Regions from separate parts of the Ensifer canadensis genome, predicted to be linked through region 1. Evidence: riboswitches for the same ligand, from Rfam matches in the RefSeq annotation. Region 1 holds a riboswitch; the other holds the start of a gene.
What was found. A riboswitch is a leader RNA that binds a small molecule or an ion and turns the genes downstream of it on or off. The one in region 1 is predicted to bind cobalamin.
Positions count from the first base shown of each region.

Region 2: another riboswitch for cobalamin. It lies ahead of nrdH (glutaredoxin-like protein NrdH); the one in region 1 lies ahead of J3R84_RS11855 (CbtB domain-containing protein).

Region 1 covers NZ_CP083370.1:2,433,392-2,440,576, reverse strand. The annotation lists gene J3R84_RS11870 (glucoamylase family protein) at 1-639, shown strand, start outside; gene J3R84_RS11865 ((2Fe-2S)-binding protein) at 636-1,499, shown strand; gene J3R84_RS11860 (CbtA family protein) at 1,575-2,369, opposite strand; gene J3R84_RS11855 (CbtB domain-containing protein) at 2,567-2,743, opposite strand; cobalamin riboswitch at 2,787-3,055, opposite strand; gene J3R84_RS11850 (TetR/AcrR family transcriptional regulator) at 3,054-3,746, opposite strand; gene J3R84_RS11845 (NAD(P)H-binding protein) at 3,850-4,680, shown strand; gene J3R84_RS11840 (anthrone oxygenase family protein) at 4,677-5,156, shown strand; gene J3R84_RS11835 (SDR family NAD(P)-dependent oxidoreductase) at 5,203-6,000, opposite strand; gene J3R84_RS11830 (SRPBCC family protein) at 6,111-6,674, opposite strand; gene J3R84_RS11825 (ArsR/SmtB family transcription factor) at 6,671-7,045, opposite strand; gene J3R84_RS11820 (crotonase/enoyl-CoA hydratase family protein) at 7,090-7,185, opposite strand, start outside.
Region 2 covers NZ_CP083371.1:468,829-476,013, reverse strand. The annotation lists gene metE (5-methyltetrahydropteroyltriglutamate--homocysteine S-methyltransferase) at 1-2,330, shown strand, start outside; gene J3R84_RS21815 (acyl-CoA thioesterase) at 2,327-3,127, shown strand; cobalamin riboswitch at 3,279-3,504, shown strand; gene nrdH (glutaredoxin-like protein NrdH) at 3,807-4,028, shown strand; gene nrdI (class Ib ribonucleoside-diphosphate reductase assembly flavoprotein NrdI) at 4,046-4,462, shown strand; gene nrdE (class 1b ribonucleoside-diphosphate reductase subunit alpha) at 4,432-6,585, shown strand; gene nrdF (class 1b ribonucleoside-diphosphate reductase subunit beta) at 6,602-7,185, shown strand, end outside.

The DNA.
Region 1 (7,185 bases):
GCGCCGCATCTGCAGGCCGCGCCTTTGTTCGTCCATCTCTTTCCGCAAGCCTGGTTGGACCTTCGCGGCATTGGCGATGCGCCGATGCGTGACGAGGCGACTGATTATTTCGACAATACCTGCCGGGCGATCGCGCTGCAGCGAGCCCATGCCGAGCGCAATCCCGGCGATTTCGCCGGTTACGGCGGGGATATGTGGGGCCTCAGCGCCTGCGGTGGACCGGCGGGGCGGCAGCGGCTTGTCGATGGGCGTTGGCAGCGGATGCTCGGCTATGCGGCGCGCGGCGCGCCCGGTGGTCCTGACGATGGCACGCTGGCACCTTGGGCACCGGTTGCCTGTCTGCCTTTCGCTGCCGATGCGTCGCAGTCGGCACTCGCCGAGCTCGAGAACTGTTACCCGGACATTCTGTGCGAGAGCCGGTTTCCCGGCGGGTTCAATCCGAGCCTGCCCGGTGTGGGCCCGGAGGGTTGGGTCGACGACCGCGTGGTCGGGCTTGACCAGGGGCTTGTCGTGATGATGATCGAGAATGCCAGAAACGGTTTCGTCTGGGAGCTGACGCGCAGCATTCCGGCCATACGGCGCGGATTGCAGCGGGCGGATTTTCGCGGCGGCTGGCTTGAGACCAGGGAGACGGCATGAGCTTGGGCCACGAGCGGCAGGACGAGCGCCCGGCGGAGGACGAGGCGGACGCGGCGTTGCGCCAGAGCGCCCTTGGCGTTCTCGCGCACCTGCAGTCGTCTTTCCCCGAAGTGGGCTTTTCGCTCGGGGCCGCCGGCGACGTATTTCTTCCCGAGGCGCGGTTCTGGGTGGAGGAGGGCGTCGGGCTTGAAGACAGCCTTGCCTATCAGGATCGCTTTGCCGAGGGCATGGACGACAAGATCCGCGCCGCCCATCTGATTGCCTTTTACAGCAACCAGCTCACGCTCGCGCTTGGCGGCCTCTATCTCGGTGGGGGCATCGTGGCAGCCGTTCGCGGCCTTCGCTTCGAAGAATTTTCGCGGGCCTATGGCGAACGGCTTGTCGCGGCCAAGCGGTTTCATTTCAGCCTTGCCTTGCCCGCAGCCGGGGATCATGCCCCGGCGACTGCGGACGTCTTCGGCGAAACCTTCGCTGCGCATCTGGCGCCGATCGTCGTCATGTTGAAGCGTCGCACCGGCCTGTCCTCGGGCGCGCAATGGCGGCTTGCGGCGGATTCGCTTGCCGGTGGGTTCCTGGAGATCGGCCGCGTCCTCGGCGACGAGGAGACCGCGATGGCGAGGGCGCTGGCGATCGTCAAGCGCGCGGGTACGTCGCTATTTTCCGACAAGCTCCGTTACGAGGACATCGTGATCGAGATCGGCGGCAATCATGCGCTGTCGCGCACCTATCGCCTGCGCGGCGGCTGCTGTCTCTATTATCGAACGGAAGGTGGCAGCTTCTGCGACAGTTGCGTGATGCTGGCGCCGGACGACCGCCGCGCGCGGTTGCAGGCGCATCTGCTGGCATTGCAGGCGCGCTGAGACATCTCGACGACAAAGCCCCTGATATCGGCGATATCAGGGGCTCCGGGTTGATGGCGAAATCTGGCCGGTCTGTTACGCCTTGGCGAAACGATCGTTGATGAAGCCCGACACGACGCCGAGAACAATCCAGAACGCGAGCGTGGTGGCAAGGGCTGCCACGGCGAATTCAGCGCCGAGCACGGCCGGCACATTGCTGGAGATGTCCGACGGTTGCGGCGCGCCATAGACATGCGGTGCCGCGATCAGCACGAGGCCGATGATCTTGGCGGCGATCTCTTGCCGCAAGACCAGCAGATAGAGACCGGCGGCAGACAACAGCACGGTTGCACCCCACCAGACCTGGCGGTCGCCGAGTTCCGCGGCCGGGAAGCCCGGCAGTTCCGGCGGCAGACCGATTGCCGGCAGCATGTGCACGGCAAGCCAGCCGCAGGCGCCCCAGAGCGCGCCGTTCCTGAGCGTGATCGGGTAGCCGATGACGAGGCTGACGCCGGCGAGCAGCAGCGCGAAGCCGGAGCCGGTCACCAGATTGGCGATCAGCGTGCCGGAAAAGCGGCTCATGCCGAACATGATGCCGCCTTCCTCGTGTTCGCCCTCATGGGCGTAGGCAGGCGTGATCGGCGACAGGGCGTCAAGCAAAGCGCCAATCGGCGAAACCGCCTTCAGCGACGAATGCTGGTCGTGGTTTGCTGCGGCCGGATCGGCCGTTCCCGGCTGAACGGCTGGTTGTTCGCCGGCGGCCGGTGCCTCGCCTTCGAATTCTTCCGCGTGCAGGATCAGCGGTACGACGCGCAGTTCCTGGGCGCCGGTCATGAAGACACCGGCAATCAATCCAGCCACGATCGCGGCCAGAAGCGTTCTGACAATCATTTTCGATATCCCTCGATATCGGCGCGCCATGCATCTGGCAGGCAGCGCCGTGTCCCACTGGCAAATATGCGAACGGCTCCGTCCGGCAGATCTTCAATCTGCATCAGACGCGAGCAAACGCGTCCGGCTGTCTGCCGGAAGCGTTTTTGTCCGCAGCTATGTCGATGCGGAACGCAAGTCGCGTCCCGGAACATCGCTTAGTGGCAGGGGAAGCCATAGGAGTGGCGGGTGTCGTGCGCGGTATCGTGCAGCACGGCCGAGTTCGCCAGGCCTGCGCCGAAGACGAGGAAGCCGCCGATGAGGAGCGCGATGATACCTGCGGTCAGACGATCGCTGAGGGAGAGCGGAATGCTCGAAACTGTAGATGTAGCCATGACAACCTCCGTGATGGCGTCGGGATCTTTCCCGGTTTGGGCCCTATGCCCGCATCGACTGGCAGGTTTCCTGGCTCAGGACGTCGGGTGAGATCACCCTGGATTTGCCTCGCCTTCCCAGAGCAAGGGCCGCCCTCTCGCGGTCTTGTCTCCAGTGGCTTCTTCCGGATCGCTCCGGAACGGCGCATTCACGTCGCTCTACAGTCGCGGGGTCGGCCGTGATTTGAATGCCCAGCATGGGTCCATCCGTCACGTTCCCGTTTACTCCCGAAACGCGTTCGCGTTGCGGGAACCAATCGATCCACGATGATTAGGATCGCACCCCGGAGATGTCAATTAGACTTGCGCCGCCGCCCGGTCCATCCGCGACAAAATCACGAAGGATCATGCGTTTATAGGCTTCGACGATCTGGTCGCCCTCTGCTCTGGTGACGGAGACCGCAAGCCGCATCGTGCAATCGCCGAGATGCATGATCAAAAAGGCGGCGCTGTCGATCGTTTCGCGCGGCGTGTCGGGCGCAAACCGAGCCCAGACGTCGGCCAGAAGCTGGCCGCCGGCACGGCTTTGCAAAAGGTCGATCTCGCGCAGCGCCTTGTCGGCCTGCATCGCTGACCAGATGTCGCGCATCACAGGCTCGGCCAGGAACATATCGTAATAGATGTCGAACAGCATGGAGAAGGCGTCACGCAGTTCCGAGATCGACGTCACCTTGGCAAGCTCGGCCCCGATGCATTCATTGCAGACCGCATTGTAGCGCTCGGCCAGCGTGCGCACGATCGCCGCCTTGTCGGGGAAGTACTGGTAGAGGGAGCCGATCGAGATTCCAGCCTTTTCAGCGACTTCGCTCATGCGCATGGCGTCGCTGCCCTTCTCCTGGATGATCGCCGTGGCGCAGGAAAGGATGTGCTCGACGCGCTCGCGGCTGCGCTTCTGGCTGGGCGTGCGGCGCAGCGCCGGCTCGTCGTCAGCGGGGATTGTGGAAGGGCTTGCATCGGGAATCATGAGTAATGCTCACATTTTGACTTGACTCCTAAAATACGAGGATTTATCACATTTGCAAATGTGAGAGATGCTCATGTTTTGCAATCAACCTCAGGAGGAAGCGATGACTGACAAACTCACACTGGTTCTGGGCGGTACGGGCAAGACGGGGCGGCGGGTGGCGGCCCGCCTTGAGGAGCGGGGTATCGCGGTGCGCATCGGCGCCCGTTCGGCATCGCCTTCCTTCGACTGGACGGATGAGGCGACCTGGGCGCCCGTGCTTGAAAATGTCGAGCGCATCTATATCAGCTACCAGCCGGATCTGGCGGTGCCGGGCGCCGTCGAAACCATCCGCAAATTCTCGAGGCTTGCCGTTCGCTCGGGCATCAAGCGGCTGGTGCTTCTGTCGGGGCGCGGCGAGGACGAGGCGGAAGCGGCCGAGCGCGAACTGCAGGCCTCCGGCGCCGACTGGACGATCATCCGGGCAAGCTGGTTCTTCGAGAATTTCAGCGAGGATTTTTTGACCGATTCCGTTCGCAGCGGATCGGTGTTCCTGCCGCCGGATGAGATCACCGAACCCTTCATCAGCACCGACGACATCGCCGACGTGGCAGTTGCAGCCCTTCTGGACGAGGGGCATGTCGGCAAGGTCTATGAGCTGACAGGCCCGCGGCTGATGACCTTTGCCCAGGCCGTGGCCGAGATCGCGACGGCTGCCAACCGCCGGATCGGCTATCAGTCCGTGCCGGTTGCCGACTTCACGGTGCAGTTGCGGGCCGACGGATTGCCTGATGACTATGTCGAACTCATCCGCTATCTCTTCACGTCGGTGCTCGACGGGCGCAATTCGCAAGTGACGTCCGATGTCGAGCGCGTGCTTGGGCGCAAACCGCGCGACTTCGCCGACTATGCCCGGGAGACCGCTGCAACTGGTGTCTGGAGTATCGCCGCATGATCCCGCTGATCCCCGCTCTGGCGTTTGCCGCCGCAATCGGCTCCGGCCTGATGGCCGGGCTGTTCTTCATCTTCTCGGTCTGCATCATGCAGGCTTTGTCGCGGCTGCCGGCGGAGCAGGGGATCGCGGCGATGAACGCCATCAACGTGGTGATCCAGAATCCGCTGTTCCTCAGTACCTTCATGGGCACGGCGCTTCTGGGGCTCGCGCTGGTCGTCGCGGCCTTCATCTGGGGCGGTAACGGCAGCCTGCTGCTGGCGGCCGGCGGCATCGCCTACGTCGCCGGCGTGCTGATCGTCACCATTATCTTCAACGTGCCGATGAACGATGCGCTGGCGGCTGCCACGTCTGGGCAGGCTGCCACCGAAATCTGGCAGCAGCACTACCTGACCGACTGGGTCTGGTGGAACCATGTGCGCACGATTTCCTCGATCGGCGCTCTGGCGCTGTTCATTCTGGGTTTTGCGCGCAGCTGAAGAGAACGACCGACGCGACCCTGTGAAGGTCCGCCGGTCGTTCATTTCAATCAACCAGCGAGCCGCAGGTGAGGTTGGCGATCGCGCCGGTCATGGCGCCCGCCCGGTCCGAGGCGACGAAGGCGGCATAGTCGGCGACCTCGTCGAGCCTCGGGAAACGGCCGAGCAATGTGCCGGACTTTGCCCGACCGTCGAGCATCTCCTCCACAGTGGTATCGAACCGGTCGGCAAACCCTTGAAAGACGGCGCGCGCATGCGAAGCTGGCAGTGCCTCGGGAATGGCATCCGGCCGCAGGCAGATGACGCGGATGCCATGGCTGCCGAGTTCGCCGGCGAGAATGCGCGAGAAGGTCTCGATGGCGCCGCAGGTGGTGCCGTAGCCGAGGAAACCCGAGCCGGACATGCGCGAGCCGGGCGTCGAAAGCGTCAGGATGACACCGCTGCCGTTTCTTTCCATCTGCGCTGCTGCCGCCTTGGCGGTGATGAAGTTGGCGCGGGTATAGGCTGCAATCGGGTGCTCGAACTGTTCCAGCGTCAGCTCAGAAAGCGGCGGGCCCTGAATGTGGGCAAAGCCGACAGCGGTCAGGACCACGTCGATCCTGCCGGTTCGGTCGACAACCGATTGCGCATGCCGCTCGACGGCGGCTTGATCCATCACGTCGAGGACGTCGAACTCCGCCTTTCCACCCGCCGCCCGTATTGCCTTGGCCGTACGATCCAGGGTTTCGGCCGTTCGTCCAACGAGAAAGACACTCGCGCCTTCGCGGGCAAAGGCACGCGCCGCAGCACCGCCGATGGCGCCGCTGCCGCCATAAACAATCGCACTCTTATCCTGAAGCAACATTGTAGCCTCCCTTGATCCTGTTGGGGTGAATGGGCGTGCGGCATGGGCCCCTGGATCGATATCGATCCAAGGGAGAAAACCGTGCAGCAAGTATGATGTGTTAACGGGTACTAGCGCGCAGCGATCTGCCGCGCATATTCCTGTTCGAGCCTAGTATGCTTGTTCCAGAAGCCATGCGAGGTGCGGCCGGAAACCACATCGGCGAGAATGTCGAGATGGGTGTGCCAGCCGGCAGCCACGCTTGCCATCATCTCCTGTGTCGCGATGCGCGAATGGGTGACCACCAGCAGCACTTCTGAGCCCTTGGCCTCCAGATCGAAGCGCACCTGCGACGGCGTCGGCGTGCCTTCGCCCCAGGTATAGGCCAACAGGTACGGCGGCTTGCAGGCGATGATGCGGCCATGGATACGGCTTTCGCCGGCAAGGGCGGCATATTTGGTTGGCGGCTCACCGCAATCCGTGCCGAGGTCCTCATGGCGGAAGATATGTTCGACCGTCGATTCGGCTATAGCACCTATGGTGCCCGACGCCATCCACTGGCGGCGCTTGTCCTCCTCCGTCAGGTAGGCCCAGATGCGCTCGATCGGGCCGGGCAACAACCGCTCGATGCGTGCCGCATCCGGCGCGACGATCCGGGCATATCCGCCGTCGTCCATGCCGGCTTGCGGTGTCATCGCTTCTTCTCCGTTTGCTGCGGCGTCGTGGTCTGCCTGTCTGCGGCCTTCGCGGCGTCCTCGGCCAGAAGCAGTGCCTCCAACACATCGATGCGTTGACGCCAGAAGGCTTCGTAATGGCGCATCCATTCCATGCCGGCATGCATCGGCTCGGCGTCGAGCCGGCAGACATGCGCCCGGCCGCGCACTTCGCGCCGCACGAGACCGGCGCCTTCGAGCACCTTGATGTGTTTCGATGCGGCGGCAAGCGAGATCGAGAAGGGTGCGGCCAACTCGCCCACCAGCCGCTCACCCGCTGACAGATCCTGCAGCATCGCCCGCCGCGTCGGGTCGGACAGCGCATGGAATACGGCGTCAAGCCGATCGTTCATATATTCAACCATGTCGTTGAATATCGCCGATCTCGCGGTTATTGTCAACCGATTGGTTGAATATCTCTGTGCCGATCCTTCCAGGCGACCAACGCCTCTGTGAGGTCCGCGGTCGGCACCATGCGGGCAAATTGTTCGCT
Region 2 (7,185 bases), on a different replicon from region 1:
GCTTTCCACGTATCGGCAGCCACCGTGAACTGAAGTTCGCGCTGGAGCGTTATTGGGCCGGCAAGATCGAGAGACAGGACCTGCTCGACGTCGCCGCCAGGCTGCGGGCCGAAAACTGGGCCGCGCAAAAGGCGCGTGGGATCCAGATCATTCCATCGAACGACTTCTCGCTTTACGACCAGGTTCTCGACACATCAGTGCTGGTTGGTGCGGTGCCACCGGCCTATGGCTGGAAGGGCGGCCCGGTCGACCTCGACGCCTATTTCGCCATGGCGCGCGGTTCGACGACTGCCGCCTGCGCGTCCGGTTGCACGCATGGCGGGCCCGACGGGGGCAACCAGGCGCTGGAGATGACCAAGTGGTTCGACACGAACTACCACTACATGGTTCCGGAATTCGCGGAGGATCAGCGCTTCGAGCTGACGAGCAATGCGCCGCTTGACGCCTTCCTCGAAGCCAAGGCGCTCGGGCATGTCACCCGCCCTGTCGTCCTCGGCCCCGTCACCTTCCTGAAACTGGGCAAGGCGCTTGCCGGCGGATTCGACACCATCAATCTGATCGAGCGGCTGCTGCCTGTTTATACGAAGCTTTTCACCGAGCTTGGGGAAGCCGGCGTCGAATGGGTGCAGATCGACGAGCCATGCCTGGTGCTCGATCTCACTGAGCGGGAACGCCAGGCGCTGGCGCTGACCTACCAGACGTTCGCCTCGGAACTTCCGCAGTTGAAAATCATGCTCGCGACCTATTTCGGCGCGGTCAGTGACAACATGCCGACAGCCCTTTCGCTGCCGGTTGCCGGGCTGCATGTCGACCTCGTGCGGGCGCCGCAACAGCTCGACTTGCTACTTCAGACGGTACCGGCACAGCTTGTGCTGTCGCTCGGCGTCGTCGATGGCCGCAATGTGTGGCGTACCGATCTTGCCGGCCTCTTCCGCCGGCTGCAGCCGTTGATCGAGGCGCATGGCCGCGATCGTATCGAGCTTGCACCATCGTGCTCGCTGCTGCATGTGCCAATCGACCTCGATCTCGAACGAGCGCTCGATCCGGAGCTCGTCTCCTGGCTTGCCTTCGCCCTGCAGAAGCTGGACGAACTCAGCCTGCTTGCCCGCGCATTCGAGCCGGGCCTGGCCAATCCCGAGCAGGTCTTTGCAAAATCGATTGCTGCGGTCGAGGCACGGCTGACCTCGCTCAAGGTCCACGATCCACTCGTTGCCGGACGCTTGAAGAACCTGACGGCAGCAGACAGCCGCCGTCAATCGAGTTTTGCAACGCGCCGGCGGCGGCAGGAAGACAGGCTGGCACTGCCGCTCTTCCCGACGACGACGATCGGCTCCTTCCCGCAGACGTCAGAGGTGCGCCAGGCACGATCGCTGCATGCCAAGGGCGAGCTCAGCTATGTCGACTACCTCGCCTACCTGCGCCAGGAGACGGAGAAGGCCGTGCGCTGGCAGGAGGAAATCGGCATCGAGGTGCTGGTGCACGGCGAATTCGAGCGCAACGACATGGTGCAGTATTTCGGCGAGCAGCTCTCCGGCTATGGGTTCACTCAGAGCGGTTGGGTGCAGAGCTACGGCTCGCGCTACGTACGCCCGCCGATCATCTTCGGCGATGTCTCGCGCCCGAACCCGATGACGGTCGATTGGGCAACCTATGCGCAGTCGCTGACGGACAAGCCGATGAAGGGCATGCTCACCGGCCCGGTGACGATGCTGCAATGGTCGTTCGTGCGCGACGACCTGCCCCGGTCGATCGTATGCCGGCAGATCGCACTGGCGCTGCGCGACGAAGTCACCGACCTGGAAACGGCCGGTATCGCCGTGATCCAGATCGACGAACCGGCGCTGCGCGAGGGACTGCCACTGAGACAGGCCGATCGAAAGGCCTATCTCGACTGGGCGGTCGAGTGCTTCCGCATCAGCGCCTCCGGCGTCGGTGACGAAACCCAGATCCACACCCACATGTGCTACTCGGAGTTCAACGACATCATGGCGGCGATTGCGGCAATGGATGCCGATGTCATCTCCATCGAAACCTCGCGCTCGAAGATGGAGCTGCTCGGCGCCTTTATCGATCAGGCCTATCCGAACGAGATCGGCCCCGGCGTCTACGACATCCACTCGCCGCGGGTACCCACTGTCAACGAGATGGTGCATCTGATCGAACAGGCGACCGACGGTCTGACGCCGGCGCAGATCTGGGTCAATCCGGATTGTGGGCTGAAAACAAGGCGGTGGGAGGAAGTTCGCCCGGCGCTCGTCAACATGGTCGCGGCGGCGCAAACGCTGCGCCAATCCTTCACTGCCGGCCGGCAAGAGGCCACAAACGCATGACGGACGATAGCAATATCGAGAAGGCGCCGGGGGAAACCCCGGCGCCCGCCACCTTGATCGACATCGTCTTTCCCGGCGACACCAATCACCACGGCACGCTCTTCGGCCGTGCGGGCCTCGCACTCATGGACCGGACCGCCTTCATCGTCGCCACGCGCCACGGCCGCGTTCCCTTCGTCACCGCCTCCTGCGATCGCGTCGACTTCCGCGGCCCCGCCCACATCGGCCATATCGTCAGCTGCAGCGGCCGCCCGATCCGGGTCGGGCGGCGTTCGATGGTCGTCGAAGTCGATATGATCGCGGAAGATCTGACGGCCGGCACCCGCGATCTGTGCGCCCGCGGCCAGTTCACCATGGTCGCGATGCCGGAGGGCAAGGGCGCCGGCTGGTCGTTGCCTTCTCTCGACACCGATGCGATCGGAGCGCCAAAAGACGATGCCGTGCGCATGGTCGATATCGTCTATCCGGATCAGGCCAACAGCTTCGGCGCCATGTTTGGCGGCGACGCGCTGGCGCAGATGACCAAGGCCGCCTTCGGCGCGGCGACACGGGCGAGCCGCAAGACGACAGTGCTCGCCTCCTGCCAGCGCATCGATTTCAAGCACCGGATCACCGTTGGCTCGATCATCGAGCTTGTCGCCAGGATTGTGCGCACCGGACGGAGCTCGACGACGGTCGATGTCGAATTGTGGTCAGAGGATTTGACGGGAGCGAAACAGACCCTGACTGCCCATGGCGCCTTCATCATGGTGGCAGTCGACGGGGACAATCGTCCTGTTCCCGCCTTCGCGGCTTGAGGATTTCAGCAGAGCTGTCAATGACGGCTCTCCATCCACAGGCTTCGCCGACACTTGTCGTTTACTCCCCGCTATCCACACCCGAAAAAATATTGTCCGCCTCCCAGGTGGCTTCGACATGGAACCTATTGACGCAATTTTCCCGACATATACTATATCTAGTGTTCGAGGTTCTCCCGATTCGCAAGGATTGGGAGCGAAGATGGGAATACGGTGCCGTCGTAGCGATTTCGCTTGGCTAAGCCGTGGCTGCCCCCGCAACTGTAAACGGCGAGCAACTGTCCAGCATTCGGCCACTGAAGCATGATGCTTCGGGAAGGTCCGGACAGAAGCACCGACCCGTGAGCCAGGAGACCTGCCTCGATCGATAAACGTCCACGGGCGGGGTGTCCGGAGAGGTCAGAGGTGTGCATGGGGCAGGATGAAACCTGCCTGATCGTCTCGACGTCTCCCCGGAAGCGCCGTCTTCAACTTCGGGGTGAAGTCATGTCCGCGTCATCGAATTCCTATCATTCGCCAATGAAGAGGCGCGGGAAGCCGCGAATCTGACGAACAACCGCGCCCGGGTCTTCTCGACCCGAGCAAGCGGTCATCCTGCCAGTCCTGCATTTCGCCGGATCGCTTGTGCGTATCCGCATGCCTTTTCATGCCCAGATCCAGCCGACCAAACGAGGAAGAAATGAACGTCACCGTCTACAGCAAGCCCGCCTGCGTCCAGTGCACCGCAACCTATCGCGCGCTCGACCGCCAGGGCGTCAATTACGAGGTGATCGACATTTCGGTCGACCAGGACGCGTTCGAGACGGTCAAGGGCCTTGGCTACATGCAGGTTCCCGTCGTCATCGCCGGTCCGGAGCACTGGGCAGGCTTCCGCCCCGACAAGATCAGCGCACTGTCCTGAAGCCGAGGTACGGCGCGATGGGGCTGATCGTCTATTTTTCCACCCGCTCGGAAAACACCCATCGCTTCGTCGGCAAGCTCGGCCTGCGCGCCAGACGCATTCCCGTCAGCGCGGCCGACGCGCCGCTCGACGTGCACGAACCCTATGTGCTCGTCGTCCCGACCTATTGCGGCGACGACGGCCGGGGCGCCGTGCCCAAACAGGTGATCCGCTTTCTCAACGATGCGGACAACCGCTCCCACATCCGCGGCGTGATTGCCGCGGGCAACAGCAATTTCGGCGCGACCTACGGGATCGCCGGCGACGTGATCTCGGCCAAGTGCCAGGTGCCCTATCTCTACCGGTTCGAACTGTTGGGAACCGATGAGGACGTCGCCAATGTCAAAAACGGGATGGAACGATTTTGGACGTCTCAACACTCGAACGCCCCTTGAAGGCGACGGAATCGGCGCTCGATTACCACGCGCTGAACGCCATGCTGAACCTCTATGACGAGGACGGCCGGATCCAGCTCGACAAGGACCGGTTGGCGGCAAAGCAGTACTTCCTGCAGCACGTCAACCAGAACACCGTGTTCTTCCATAACCTGCGCGAAAAACTCGATTACCTCGTCACCGAGGGCTACTACGAGCAGGAGGTTCTCGACCAGTATTCGTTCAACTTCGTGCGCGACCTGTTCGATCACGCCTATGACAAGAAGTTCCGTTTCCCGACCTTTCTCGGCGCCTTCAAATATTACACCAGCTACACGCTGAAGACCTTCGACGGGAAGCGCTACCTCGAGCGCTACGAGGACCGGGTCTGCATGGTGGCGCTGACGCTGGCGCGCGGCGACGAGGCGCTGGCGCGCGACATGGTCGACGAGATCATCTCCGGTCGCTTCCAACCGGCGACCCCGACCTTCCTCAACGCCGGCAAAAAGCAGCGCGGCGAGCTCGTCTCCTGCTTTCTGCTGAGGGTCGAGGACAACATGGAATCGATCGCGCGCGGCATTAATTCGGCGCTACAATTGTCGAAGCGCGGCGGCGGCGTGGCGCTGTCGCTTACCAACATCCGCGAGGCCGGCGCCCCGATCAAGCAGATCGAAAACCAGTCGTCCGGCATCATTCCCGTGATGAAGCTGCTGGAGGATTCGTTCTCCTACGCCAACCAGCTTGGCGCCCGCCAGGGTGCCGGCGCCGTCTATCTCAACGCCCACCACCCCGACATCATGCGTTTCCTCGACACCAAGCGGGAGAACGCCGACGAGAAGATCCGTATCAAGACGCTGTCGCTGGGCGTCGTCGTTCCCGACATCACCTTCGAACTCGCCAAGAACAACGAGGACATGTACCTGTTCTCGCCCTATGACGTGGAGCGCGTCTACGGCGTTGCCTTCACCGACATCTCGGTCACGGAAAAATATCGGGAAATGGTCGCCGACAGCCGGATCCGCAAGAAGAAGATCAAGGCGCGCGAGTTCTTCCAGGTGCTGGCCGAAATCCAGTTCGAGTCGGGCTATCCCTACATCATGTTCGAAGACACGGTGAACCGCGCCAACCCGATCGCCGGCCGCATCACCATGAGCAACCTCTGCTCAGAAATCCTCCAGGTCAGCGAAGCCAGCGAGTACAATGACGACCTGTCCTACAAGCACCTGGGCAAGGACATCTCCTGCAATCTCGGCTCGCTGAATATCGCCGCCGCGATGGATTCGTCCGATTTCGGCAAGACGATCGAGACATCGATCCGGGCGCTGACCGCGGTCTCCGACATGAGCCATATCGCCTCGGTTCCCTCCGTCGAGAAGGGCAATGACGACAGCCATGCGATCGGCCTCGGCCAGATGAACCTGCACGGCTATCTCGCCCGCGAACGGGTCTATTACGGTTCGGACGAAGGCGTCGATTTCACCAACATCTACTTCTACACGGTGACCTACCACGCCATCCGCGCCTCCAACCGCATCGCCGTCGAACGCGGGTCGAGCTTCAAGGGCTTCGAGAACTCGAAATACGCCTCGGGCGACTATTTCGACAAGTACACCGAACAGGAATGGAAGCCGGCGACCGAGCGGGTGCGCGAACTGTTCGAAACCGCAGGCATCGATATCCCGACGCAGGAAGACTGGCTGGAACTCAAGCAGGCGGTGATGACATCCGGCCTCTACAACCAGAACCTGCAGGCGGTGCCGCCGACCGGCTCAATCTCCTATATCAACCATTCGACCTCCTCGATCCACCCGATCGTCTCGAAGATCGAGATCCGCAAGGAAGGCAAGATCGGCCGCGTCTATTATCCCGCGGCCTTCATGACCAACGACAATCTCGACTACTACCAGGATGCCTATGAGATCGGTCCGGAGAAGATCATCGACACCTATGCGGCTGCGACCCAGCATGTCGACCAGGGGCTTTCGCTGACCTTGTTCTTCAAGGACACGGCAACGACCCGCGACATCAACCGCGCGCAGATCCATGCCTGGAAGAAGGGCATCAAGACGATCTACTACATCCGCCTTCGTCAGATGGCGCTGTCCGGCACGGAAGTGCAGGGCTGCGTTTCCTGCGCGCTTTGATACTCCGGGGAACAAGATGAACATCCAACTGAAGACCAAGGCGCCCAAGGGCTCGCAAGCCGTGCGCGCCATCAACTGGAACCGTATCGAGGACGACAAGGACCTTGAGGTCTGGAACCGGCTCACCGGCAATTTCTGGCTGCCGGAAAAGGTGCCGCTTTCCAACGACATTCCCTCCTGGGCGGCGTTGCGGCCGGAAGAGCAGCAGCTGACGATCCGTGTGTTCACGGGCCTGACCCTGCTCGACACGATCCAGACGAGCATCGGCGCACCGACACTGATGGCGGATTCGATCACGCCCCATGAGGAAGCGGTTTATTCCAACATCTCCTTCATGGAAGCGGTGCATGCCCGTTCCTATTCCTCGATCTTTTCGACGCTTTGCTCGACACCTGATGTCGATGACGCCTATCGCTGGTCGGAGGAGAACGAACATCTCCAGAAGAAGTCGGCGCTCATTCTCGAGCAGTATCGCACCACGGATCCGCTGAAGCGCAAGATCGCCAGCGTCTTCCTCGAGAGCTTCCTGTTCTACTCCGGCTTCTATCTGCCGATGTATTGGTCGAGCCGCGCCAAGCTGACCAACACCGCCGACATGAT